Regions from separate parts of the Pseudoalteromonas sp. S3260 genome, predicted to be linked through region 2. Evidence: predicted binding sites of a transcription regulator. Region 2 holds the regulator's gene; each other region holds the start of a gene.
What was found. The regulator FliA, encoded in region 2, starts transcription of late flagellar genes. The targets are predictions, from matches to a motif close to CTAAAGNTNNNNNNNNNNNNGCCGATA.
Positions count from the first base shown of each region.

Region 1: fliS (flagellar export chaperone FliS) is a predicted target of FliA. The motif match lies at 2,546-2,572, and genes of this name have one in related genera.
Region 3: CWC14_RS15630 (DUF5610 domain-containing protein) is a predicted target of FliA. The motif match lies at 1,724-1,750, and genes of this name have one in related genera.

Region 1 covers NZ_PNCV01000165.1:941-5,231, forward strand. The annotation lists gene CWC14_RS17635 (flagellar protein FlaG) at 1-108, shown strand, start outside; gene fliD (flagellar filament capping protein FliD) at 161-1,600, shown strand; gene CWC14_RS17645 (hypothetical protein) at 1,709-2,005, opposite strand; gene fliS (flagellar export chaperone FliS) at 2,011-2,412, opposite strand; gene CWC14_RS17655 (sigma-54 dependent transcriptional regulator) at 2,829-4,265, shown strand.
Region 2 covers NZ_PNCV01000086.1:19,361-23,651, reverse strand. The annotation lists gene CWC14_RS14430 (chemotaxis protein CheA) at 1-680, opposite strand, end outside; gene CWC14_RS14425 (protein phosphatase CheZ) at 695-1,468, opposite strand; gene cheY (chemotaxis response regulator CheY) at 1,485-1,868, opposite strand; gene CWC14_RS14415 (RNA polymerase sigma factor FliA) at 1,909-2,619, opposite strand; gene CWC14_RS14410 (MinD/ParA family ATP-binding protein) at 2,646-3,503, opposite strand; gene flhF (flagellar biosynthesis GTPase FlhF) at 3,496-4,291, opposite strand, start outside.
Region 3 covers NZ_PNCV01000112.1:19,184-23,474, reverse strand. The annotation lists gene murI (glutamate racemase) at 1-503, opposite strand, end outside; gene CWC14_RS15630 (DUF5610 domain-containing protein) at 570-1,694, opposite strand; gene trmA (tRNA (uridine(54)-C5)-methyltransferase TrmA) at 1,859-2,956, shown strand; gene CWC14_RS15620 (thiol:disulfide interchange protein DsbA/DsbL) at 3,030-3,668, opposite strand; gene CWC14_RS15615 (thiol:disulfide interchange protein DsbA/DsbL) at 3,688-4,291, opposite strand, start outside.

The DNA.
Region 1 (4,291 bases), on a different contig from region 2:
GATAAAGACACTGGCGATATTATTAAACAATATCCATCGGAAGAGGTGTTAAATTTAGTGTCTAAGTTATCTGAAACTGCGGGCTTATTGATAGATCACACTGTATAGCGCCTAAATGGTGGCTTAATTTTTCATTTAAATAGTTATTAAAGAGGGTAATATGGCTATTTCGTTTACAGGGTTAGGCTCAGGCTTACAAGTATCAGAAATTGTAGGTGCATTGGTAAATGCCGAAAAAGCGCCTTTTGAATCACGTTTAAATAGAAAAGAAGCTAACTTAACTACCGATATTTCCGCTGTGGGTGCACTTAAGGCGGCACTTGTAAAAGTGCAAGAATCTATGACCGCGCTTGGCAAGGTCGATAACTACCAAAAGCGCACAGCATCGGGTAATGATGATTTTATATCTCTTAGCTCAAACAAAGACGCCGAGCCAGGCAGTTATAATGTAAAAGTTGATGCACTGGCACAAGCCCATAAGTTATCGTCTCCTGCATTTGCTGCCGATGAGGCGATTGGTGGTGGTGTGATTACTATTAGCTCTGGAGATAACAGTTTTTCGACTGTGCTGTCGCCTACTAATACACTGGAAGATTTAAGAGACCAAATAAATAACGGCCCATACACTGGCTCTGACTCTAATGACTCTGTGGTAGCAACGATAGTAACCAGTGATGCAGGTCAACATTTGGTTTTAACCAGTAAACAAACCGGTGAAGAAAACGCCATTACCATTACCGTACAAGATAGCGATGGTAACAATACCGATGTAGGCGGGCTCTCTCGCTTAGCCTATGACGTGTCTGATGCGGCCCCTGCAAACCATACGACTAATTTAACTGAGGTAAATGCGGCGCAAAATGCTCACATAACCATTGATGGTACTTTAATTACTTCAAGTAGTACGAACGAGTTTAAAAGTGTTATTGATGGCGTAGATATTACGGCTAAAAAAACCCAAGGTATTGATGATGACGTAAGTACATTAACAGTAAAAGAAAACAACAATAATATTAAAGCTGGACTTGATGGGTTTGTTAAAAGTTACAATGAGCTGTTAGAGCTAAGTAAGAATTTAGGTAAATCTGGCGAGGATGGCGCTGGCGTAATGGCGGGTGATTCTCTGCTACGTGGTGTTATGTCAAAGTTAAGGCAAGAAATTACCAACAGTGTTGACTTGGGCGATGGTAACTCTTTATCGCTATCGCAGTTGGGTGTTGAAGCCGACAGATACGGTAAGTTAAGCTTAGATAGCGAACGCTTAGACGAGCAAGTAAAAAATGATGTTGATTTAGTGCAGCAGTTTTTTGTAGGTAAAAATACTGACGAAGGTGGTTTTGCCCAATCGTTTGATGAGTTAATGAACTTTTATACTAAGTCAGATGGTTTAATTCAAAACAGAATAGAAAGTAAAGAAGGGCAGCTGCGCGATATTGATGACGAGCGCGTGTCGTTTGCGCGTAAAATGGAGTCACTAGAGTCGCGCTTGTACGCGCAGTACAATAGTATGGATTTATTGGTGGCAGGCTTAAATTCAACCAGTAGCTATATTCAAGCGCAGTTAGACAATATGCCAGGTGTGGTAAGGCAGTCTAAATAATATGTATTATTGATTTAAAAAGGCCGCTAAGTATTTAACTTAGCGGCCTTTTTATTGTGTGCCACTTAGTGTGCTTGGTGATGGTATGCTAAGGGTTGGTTTTTACTGTTAAGTCGACTTATAAGCGTTTATGGCTTTATCCGACTTTTTATGTTTGAGTATCGCATTAAACGACTCTACTTTTTGGTTTTCTGCGGTTGCTAAAATCATATTAATTTGCGTTTGCAGTACACTTAACTCATCAACACTTGGCGGTGAGGTACTTTCGCACCAATTTACTAAGTGTTTATTTAATAACTCAAGCGAATTAGCAGCACCATCGGCCCTGTTGCTATTAACTTGAGCTTGAAGCTCGCAGAGTAATTGTTTAATTTGCTCTGCGGCTTGTGTTGACTTTTTTGGCATAGTTATTAAATAGCCGGCATACGTTGGTCGGCAGGAATACCCTCCCAACCCTCTTTAATTTCTTTAACAATACCCGAAACCTCTGTAAGTGCTTCAACATCATTGTTGATATTTGCTTGTACTAAGCGGCGTTGGCAGTAATCATATAATGCCAATAAGTTGTTAGAAATGCTTGGGTCTTGCTCTACTTCTAAGTTTAAAGAGTCTTGCAAGGCACCAAATAACAAAATACAGGCTGATATGTTTTCACCTTTTTTAGCTATTTCTTTGCGCTCAATAAACCCTTTTGTAGCTGCTAAACGGCCGATAATATTACTAAATATAAGGTTTATTTGTTCGTAAGGAGTCATTTCGGCAATGCTACTAGCGCGAACTTGACCGTATTTTTTTACTGAGATGTGAGCCATGGAAAATCCTAAAATTTAAAGCAATAAAATTATGTGAAAGCTATTATAAAAACTTATATAAAAAATCAATATAGCTTTTATACTTCTATAAGAATAAAGCAATATTAATGCCAAGCATTTTCGCTTATTTATGTATCGGCATTTATGGTCACAACTTAAGTAAACAATTTAAATTAATTATAAATATAATAATAATACAGGATGAACTTGCTTAATAAAGAGGGTGGCAGCATTTTGTTAACTAATTATTTTCATTCCAGTACTAATTACCTAGCCTTTAAGGGGTGGTATTTACTTGATGTGTCTGTTTTTTGGCGTTAATGTCAAAAAATCGCCGCTATTACTTGCATCAAAATCCAACTGGCTTACAATTTGATTAATAAAACAAATTAGTGAAATAAATGGCTCGCTAAAAAATGATCTTAATTTTAGATAATAATAATAATCGCTCTATTGGATTATATGCATCCCTTACTTTTATTGGTGAGGCGGTACAGTTGCAAACAGAAGCTGACTTTGAACAGGCATGTAGTCACTATCAAAATAAAGAATGTATTGTGGTATTAGGGGCGCTGCAATCTTTAGACCATGAAAGTTTAATTAAACGCTATCCGACTTTCCCTTTTTTACTCATTGGTGAAACGCTTAAACCGCTACTGAGTCTCGCTAATGTTGTGGGATTGATATGTGAGCCATTTACTCATGAAGTAACGACCCAGCTATTACATGACTGTCAGCAATATCAGCGCATGTTGCCTCACGAGCATAAACATAACAAAGAAAAAAGCACCTTTGATGGCCTTGTAGGTGAAACCAAAGCCGTAAAAGATTTACGCTTTTTAATTACTCAAGTTGCTAAAACCGATGCTAACGTACTTATTTTAGGAGAGTCGGGCACAGGTAAAGAAGTAGTTGCTCGTAACGTACATCTGCTTTCTAAGCGTAACAAAGGCCCATTTGTACCAGTAAACTGTGGGGCAATTCCTGCAGAGCTACTAGAAAGTGAACTATTTGGTCATGAAAAAGGCGCGTTTACTGGGGCTATTTCAGCACGAAAAGGCCGTTTTGAGTTAGCGCAAGGTGGCACGCTATTTTTAGATGAAATTGGTGATATGCCGCTGCAAATGCAGGTTAAGTTACTACGTGTACTACAAGAGCGTAGCTATGAGCGCGTTGGTGGTACCAAAGCGATTCAAGCTGATGTGCGTGTGATTGCTGCAACCCACCGTGACCTTGAAAGCATGATAGAAAAAGGCTCATTTAGAGAAGATTTATACTATCGCTTAAATGTTTTTCCTATTGAGAGTCCATCTCTTGCTCAACGCGCAGAAGACATCCCTTTGCTACTTAAAGAGCTAATGCGCCGCGTAAATGAGCAAAGCGGTACTACGGCTAAGTTTACAGAGCGTGCTATTGATAGTTTAAAAGAGCATTCTTGGCCGGGTAATATTCGTGAGCTGGCGAACCTTGTTGAACGCATGGTTATTATGTTTCCAGATAAGGTTGTGGATGTTCCTGATTTACCCAATAAATACCGCTACATTGAAGTTGAAGCCTATGAGCCACAGTACCCAGAAGAGCTGATGGAGCGTGATGCCTTTAATGATATTTTTAGTGGCGGATTTAGCGAAGATGAAATAGATCTAGAAGATGATTTTGTTCAGGCTGCACCTGGTTTATTGCCCGATGAAGGTATTGAGCTTAAAGAGTACTTAGCTGAGCTTGAAATTAACTTAATCACACAGGCATTAGAGCGCTTTGATTACGTTGTCGCCCGTGCTGCTGAAGTGTTAGGTGTAAGGCGAACCACTCTGGTCGAAAAAATGAAAAAATATAACCTGTCGAGAGATTGAGAGCTAAGTACAGGTATTAGGTATTA
Region 2 (4,291 bases):
GTTATATCGCCACTGACATCATTATCACTTGATGAGGACTGTTCTTCTTGTGGAGCTTGACCTTTACCATGTAACTCATCAAGTAAGCTTTCGAATTCATCTTCAGTTATTTCATCAATCTGAGAGTCTGAGCTACTGCTATCTGGGCCGCTAAATAATTCATCAAAAGCAAACGGATCTTCTTCCGCATCATTGCTTGGCTGCTCAGCTACAGGTTCAGGTTCTACCGAGGGAGTTTCAACAGGGGCTGTGTCTTCAACTACAGAATCGCCAGCAAGCTCTTCTGCCGTCGGTGGTTGTCCAAGTTTATGAAGGACTGCAAGTAACTCTGGATCAGCAGGTTCTGGTTGGTCACGATTTTTAATTGTGGCAAACATTTCATTAATGGTGTCGAGTGCTTGTAAAATTACATCCATTAATTCAGAGTTAACTGTTCTTACACCTTGGCGCAATAAATCAAACACGTTTTCAGCACCATGACATGCATCAACAAGCTCTGTCATTGCCAAAAAGCCGGCGCCACCTTTTACAGTGTGGAAACCACGAAATATTGCGTTTAGTAGTTCAGTATCACCTGGGTTGTTTTCCAGTTCTACTAACTGTTCAGATAAAAGCTCAAGGATTTCTCCGGCCTCTACTAAAAAGTCTTGTAAAATATCTTCATCGACTTCAAAGCTCATGCAGCACTCTCCTATTAGAAGCCCAAACTTGATAATAGATCATCAACTTCATCTTGATCAGATACAACATCATTACGCGATTCTTTATCAATAATAGGCCCTTCTGGGCCTGCTAGTGTTTGTGCAACAATGGAATCTTCTGTTTCTTCTGGTTGTTCGGTCAGTTGTGCTGGCTCAACTTCACCTTGTGCTGCAAATGCAGTTAACAAGTGGATTAAGCTTTCTTCAACTTCACGCACAAGTTCAATAACACGACGAATAACCTGACCAGTTAAATCTTGATAGTCTTGAGCCATCAATACATTGGTCATCAACATTTGCAACTCATCAGTTTTATGATGAGAGCTGTTCATAAACTTATCAATACTATGACAAAGTGATTTAAACTCACCAAGCTCTATTTCGCGGTTCATTAAGCGATCCCACGTTGGCTTGATATCAGCTATTTCGTCAGCGATTTCTTGTGCTAATGGTAAGCTTGCTTCAACCGCATCCATTGTCTTATTGGCTGCGTTTTCTGTCATTTCCATGACATAGTTAAGGCGTTTTTTTGCGTCAGGGATGGCATCAGTGGTAATGTCTGTTAAACGCGTGTCTAACTCGAAACTCTTTAAAGCTTCGTGCAGTTGACGCGTCAACTTACCCACCTCAGCAAATAGCTGTGATTGCTCTTGTGAAGCTGTTTCTAAAATTAACTGATTCGCTTTATCTTGCTCACCATTTTCTAAAAAAACCACTAACTGGCGAGCTTGTTCTAAAGTAATCTGAGGCGCAGCAGGTGCTGACATAAGCCTCTCCCTCTCATTAACCTAAGCGTTCGAACACTTTTTCTAATTTAGTTTTCAATGTACCTGCAGTAAATGGTTTAACAATATAGCCATTAACACCTGCTTGGGCCGCAGCAATTATTTGTTCTTTTTTAGCTTCTGCTGTAACCATTAAAACAGGAATATGCTTTAATTTTTCATCAGCTCGAATTGCCCTTAAAAGATCAATACCTTGCATGCCTGGCATATTCCAATCTGTTACAACAAAATCAAACGCTTGATTTTGCAACATAGGCAAAGCAGTTGAGCCGTCATCTGCTTCTTGAACATTGGTAAAACCTAAATCGCGCAACAGGTTTTTAATAATACGTCTCATTGTTGAGAAATCATCAACAACAAGAATTTTAATGTTTTTATCCAAAACATCCTCCAGTGAGGCCTGAACCTTTATTTACTTACTTCTAGTTTATCCAGTCATTGATTTTTGCTTTAAGCTTAATCATCGCCTGACCATGTATCTGACTTACACGCGATTCACTTACATCGAGTATATGCCCAATTTCTTTTAAATTCATCTCATCGTTGTAGTACAAAGAAAGCACCATTGCATCTTTTTCAGGTAACGACTTTATTGCACTGAGTAAAGACTCATTAAACCGTTCATTTTTAACATTATTGAACGGTTTGTCTAGTGCTAAATCTTGGCTATGAGGTGTAATCACATCATCATCTATACCAAGGTCTTCAATGCCTAACACTTTGCTTACATTTACATCGTTTAAAATATGATGGTACTCATTTAGCGAAATTTCAAGTTTTTCAGCAACTTCACTATCTTTAGGTTCACGGTTTAAACTGTTCTCAAGCGCAACAATAGTCTCTGCAACCAAACGGCTTTTTCTGTGAACTGAACGTGGAACCCAATCGCCTCGGCGCATTTCGTCTATCATCGCACCACGAATACGAATACCAGCAAAGGTTTCAAAGCTTGCGCCTTTGCTTGCATCAAAGTTTTTTGAAGCTTCAATTAAACCAATCATACCCGATTGAATTAAATCATCTAGCTGCACACTGGCCGGTAAACGAGCAATTAAATGGCACGCCACTTTCTTGACTAACGAGGCATGCTTTTCAACAATCATATTTAAACTCTGTGTTGACTGATATCCCATAGCTCTATTCACCGGTATTGTTATTATTATTTACTAACTAGCTTCTCAATAAAAAACTCTAAATGACCCGAGGCTTGACTAGGTGTTGGCCACTTAGTAATTTTTGTCGCCAGTGTTTTAAAAGCAATCGCAGCAGGAGATCCTGGAAAAACTTCAACTATCACTTTTTGGCGACGCGTTGATTTGCGCATATTCTCATCATAAGGAACTGTTGCAACCAGCTCCATTGATATATCTAAAAATCGGTCGGTTACTTTTGAAAGTTTAGCAAATAATTCCTGCCCTTCACGTAAGCTACGCACCATGTTGGCAACAATTTTAAATTTGTATACGCCGTGCTCACGGCTCAGTACTTTAATGAGCGCATAGGCATCGGTAATTGATGTTGGCTCATCACATACCACCACAACCACATCCTGTGCGGCACGAGAAAAGCTCAATACCATGTCAGAAATACCCGCAGCGGTATCAACAATTAAAATATCAAAATCAGTGTTAAGCTCGCTAAATGCACGAATAAGTCCAGCGTGCTCTGAGGGTGATAACTCAACCATACTTTGCGAACCCGATGTTGCAGGTACTATTTTTACACCTGCAGGGCCTTCAACTAAAATATCTTCAAGTTCACACTCACCTGATAAAACATGAGATAAATTGCGCTCTACACGCAGTCCAAGCATAACATCACAATTAGCTAACCCTAAATCAGCATCTAAAACCAGCACTCGTTTGCCTTGTTGGCCTAGCGCGATTGCCGTGTTAAGGGATACGTTTGTTTTACCTACTCCACCTTTGCCGCCGGTGACAGCGATAACTTTTACGCCGTTATTATTGTTGCTCATTTTGCGAAGGCCGCTTGCTTGATCTAAAACTGTGTTAATCATACATCTCTACTGTGCTCGACGCCACTGATTGGTGTCGTGATTGTTGTGCTTTTATTCTTTTCAAATACAATTGCTCAGCTTTTTTTACTAGTTTTTCGGCATTTGCCACTCTAATATCTTCTGGTACTCGCTGGCCGTTAGTAAGATACCCTATTGGGAGACGATTTTGAATCGCAATACTAATAATCTCACCTAAACTCAATGACTCATCTAACTTAGTAAAAATACATCCACTTAGCTGTACTTTTTTAAAATGCCTTACTGTTTCTTGTAATACGTTAATTTGTGCTGTAGCACTTAATACTAAATAACTACGTATATCTACACGCTGATTACGCATTAAGGTATTAAGCTGCTCAGTTAAACGCAAATCTCGCTGACTCATTCCTGCTGTATCAATTAAAACTAGGCGTTTATTTCGTAAATGGTATAAAACTTCTGCTAATTCATTTGCATCTTTAACTTGTTTAACGCCACAACCTATAATACGACCATACGTTGCTAGCTGCTCATAAGCACCAATACGGTAGGTATCAGTCGTAATAAGCGCTACTTTATCGGCACCGTATTTTTGTGCACCCAATGCTGCCAGTTTTGCAACTGTGGTGGTTTTACCTACCCCTGTTGGGCCTACTAGTGCATAAACACCACCTTGGCGAAGAATTTCGTTGTTAGTGGTTTGCATTTGATCTTCAACCATATTCAATAAGGCTTTCCAACCTTGTTGGCGAGATACATCGTCGGGTACAAAGCATGCCATTTGCTCAGCAACCTCTTTATCTATCCCC
Region 3 (4,291 bases), on a different contig from region 2:
TCAGTATGCAACTTATCAAGATCTAAGTTCTGGGTAAAAAAGAGAGTCTCTGCCAAAGTAACCAGTTCAACACTACTATATAAACTTGTGGTTATCGATGAGGCATGTTCTTTTATAAGTGCATTAGTATACGGGCTTGATACCGTTGCGGGAGTTGCCAATAAACCTATATGCTTTGATTGCGTTAATTGCGCTGCGGGTTTAATTGCAGGTACTACCCCAACAATAGGAATATCGGTAATTTGACGTACCGAACTTAACGCTGATGTTGAGGCGGTATTGCAGGCTATAACAATTAAGTCGACATTTAGTGACTCATCTTTAATAAATTGAATCAATCCACACAGGCGATGAATGATGGTTTGTTGCGACTGTGCGCCATATGGCAATAATGCATTATCCATAAAATAGCTGTATTGAGCATGAGGAATGCTTTGCTGAATATGCTCAAGCACGGTGGTTCCACCTATACCTGAATCAAATACCATGATGTGCGCTGACAAACTACCATTCCTACTCTTTACTAAGAACGGCAGTTTGCCATGTGGCTTTTGTAAAAGAAAGTAGTTTTACTCAGTGCCTAGCTTTGCAGTAGCGGCGTTTAATTTACCTAAGTTTTCAAACATGGTGTTAGTGTAATCAACCAGTTTATCTATTTCTTGTTGATCTTGATTTAGCCATTGAATGATACCTGATAGCTGACTTTCTAATCCTAGGGTTTGCGCTTTAGAGTAAGCCGATTTTAGATCATCATTAAAAGGGGCAACAGTTTCGGCAATGGCTTTTTCTGATGTTGGCTTAATTTGTTCATACTCTTTAATGGCAGCAACGGTTTTGCTTTGACGTAAGTCCATTGAGAATGCCACCAGCTGTTCATTCCCTAAACTGAGTTCTTGGGCTTGTTCAAATGCTTTGTCTAAATCACCACTGAAAAAGGTTTTACTTACATCTTGTAACTCTGCCATTAAATCATTTATGGCTTGCTGCTCGTCTTCATTAAGCTCACCGTTTACTGACATCGAGAAAGAGAGCTCACGGGATTCAGAAAATTGCGTACTAAATGATTGTGAATCATCTGTTTTTTGATAGCGACTAGATGATTGCGATTGGTAAGCATCTGCAAAGCTAATACTCACCTCATCACCTTCTGCTGTGGTAAATGTATAATCAGCACTATTGCTTAAACTTACATATTGCGCCTGACTAACAGTTACGCTTGCAGGTTGTGGGTTAAATAAGTTCTGCTCAAATTTATCGAGGCCACTAAAGATACCCTCTTTAGATTTATCAATACCCTCTTCAAGTTCTTGATTAAATACGCCCATGCCTTTTAATTCATCCACAGCCTCATCAACACCCGTCTGCACTCCTTTACGTGCCTGATTTAGCATATCTTGTAGTTTGTCGTTATCGGCACCATTGGCTTTGGCTTTTTTTACCGAGCTTGTAACAAAGTCTAAAACATTTTTTACGACTTCATTAAAATCAAACAGTGGTTTGTCTTTTTTGGTTTCAGCGACCGGCAAACCTAATTCTTTTGCCATTTTGTCACCTAATACGGCAGCAGCCAGTTCTTTTCCTCGTTGCTGATAACTGGTTGGTGGCGAGTCTATTTTAGGCTGTGGCATTGCTTGTTTAGTATTGTATTTATTAGCATTACTGTTTGGAACAAAACTAAAGTTACCTATTTTCATGAGAAGACTCCTATTTAGACTTACCCTTATATCGGCCAAGTAAGCCTATACTGTAGTAAAATGCTCAAAAAAAGCTCACTATATTTGATCAAAACTAGACAAATACGCTTCGCTCCCTACAATAGCGCCGATAAACAGATCTCAACGATAAGGTTATACCGTTAATGGCAGTTATAAATATAGATACCACGCAGTACGATGCACAATTAAATGAAAAAGAGCAGCGTATTACAGAGCAATTTCAACGTTTTGGTGTAAAACAGTTAGAAGTATTTAGCTCTGAGCCCATTAACTACCGCCAACGTGCAGAATTTAGAGTATGGCACGATGGTGACGATCTGTTTCATATTATGTTTGATCAACAAACAAAAGATAAAATACGTGTTGATATCTTTGACCCTGCAGCTCCTTTAGTAGGTGAAATTATGCAGGTGATGATTGATAATTTAAAAGACTGCGAAGTACTACGTCGTAAGCTATTTCAAATAGATTATTTATCAACCCTCAGTGGTGAAATTTTAGTGAGCTTGCTTTATCACAAGCCACTTGATGAACACTGGTTAACTGAGATCAATGCCTTAAAGGAAAAGCTAAGCAGCCAATACAAAATTGACTTTATTGGCCGTGCACGTAAGCAAAAAGAAAAATTGGGCGATGACTTTGTTACTGAGCGCTTAATGGTGAATGGCCAAGAGCTAATCTATCAGCAGGTAGAAAATAGCTTTACTCAGCCTAATGCGAAGGTAAATATTAAGATGTTGGAGTGGGCACAAGAGTTATGTAAACCACTAAACAATGATTTACTAGAGCTGTATTGTGGTAACGGAAACTTTTCAATTGCACTTGCGGGCTCATTTAATAAAGTGCTGGCAACAGAAATATCAAAATCGTCTGTGCATTCAGCGCAATATAATATTGCTCAAAACCAAGTAACTAACTTAGATATTATTCGCATGTCGAGCGAAGAGTTTACTCAGGCAATGAAAGGCGAGCGTACTTTCTCTCGCTTAGATGGCATTGACTTGAGTAGTTACAACTGCCAAACCATCTTAGTCGACCCGCCTAGAGCAGGCATGGACACGCTTACGTGTGACTTAGTGGCTAATTATGAAAATATTATTTATATCTCATGTAACCCAGACACATTAGAGCGTGACCTTGAACACTTAACGCAAACCCACGAGGTTAAGCGCTTTGCAATATTTGATCAGTTCCCTTATACACACCACATTGAATCTGGTGTGTTTTTACAACGTAAATAAAAAAAGCATTAAACAGCGCACGTTGTAAGAATAAAAAAGCTCCTTAAGGAGCTTTGTTATTTAACCAAACTACTTATTTATTTGCTAAGTAATTAATGAGTGCGCTTACATCTTCTGGCGATGAAATGCCTGACTCACCACCTAAGTTAAGCTTGTATTTACCATTAACGATAAACGTAGGAACGCCACGTAGTGCCCCTTTGCCTTTAAAGTAATCTTGGTCACGTTTCATTTTAGAGCTAAGTGTACGTACCGAGAAGCTTTCAAATAATTTATCAAACTTGTCGCCATCTACGCCTTGAGCTAAAAATACATCTTTTACATCTGCAAGCTCATTAAAACGAGCGCGCTTTGCATGGATATGATCAAACATCGCTGAAATAATTTTATCTTTTTGAGGTAGTACTTCAGCTGTAGCTAATGCTTGGCTGATCATGGTTTGATGTTCTGGGTCACGTACACCCACAAAATCTACATGGCTTTTCTTAAACTTTACGTTTTTATCTAGCTTAGGTTTGATCTCGGCCAGCAGTGGTTCCATGTTATTACATGCAGGACAGTAAAAAGAGAAAAACTCTTTTACTTCTGGTTTTCTGGTTGCACGATCAGAGACGACATCGTAATGCACGCCCTCTTCGTAAGTGGCAGCAAAACTGGTTGCAGCTAAAGGGAGTAATACAGCAAGTAACCCTGCTTTAACTAATTTGATCATTATTGTGGTGCTCCAAAAATTATAGTTTTAGTAAAAAGCTAATTAACTCATCAAGTTCTTGTTGGCTCTTGATTGTATTAATATTGATTTTATATTTGTCATTTACGATAAATGTAGGCACGCCAGTTAATGCACCAAGTTCAGAATATTTATTCTGCTTATCTTGCATGGCACGTTCAGCTGCTATGATAGGCAAACTGGCGATGTCGTTATCAAACGTCGTGTTATCAATAGCATTAAGCTCTAATAACTTTTTAACGTCTTTAATTTCAGTTAATGGCGCACGTTGTATATGAATGCTTTTAAAAATTTGCGCTGTTACCGCTTCAGCTTGACCGTGTTTCTTTGCGATTAAGTAAGCAAAGCTTAAATTACTTTGCGCTTGTGGTGAAACGCCTCCCAAAAAGTTGACATGATTTTTTACAAATTCAGCCCCTTCAGGTAAGTTTTCTGCAATCCCTTTGGCTACCGGCTCAAATTTAAAACAATGTGGGCAATAGAAAGAGAAAAACTCGGTTACATTCGGGGTTTTACTTTTTTCAACATCAATTACAGTGTATTGATTACCCGCTTCAAAGTTAGCAGCTAATGCTGCAAAAGGTAAACATAGGATCAGTAAACTT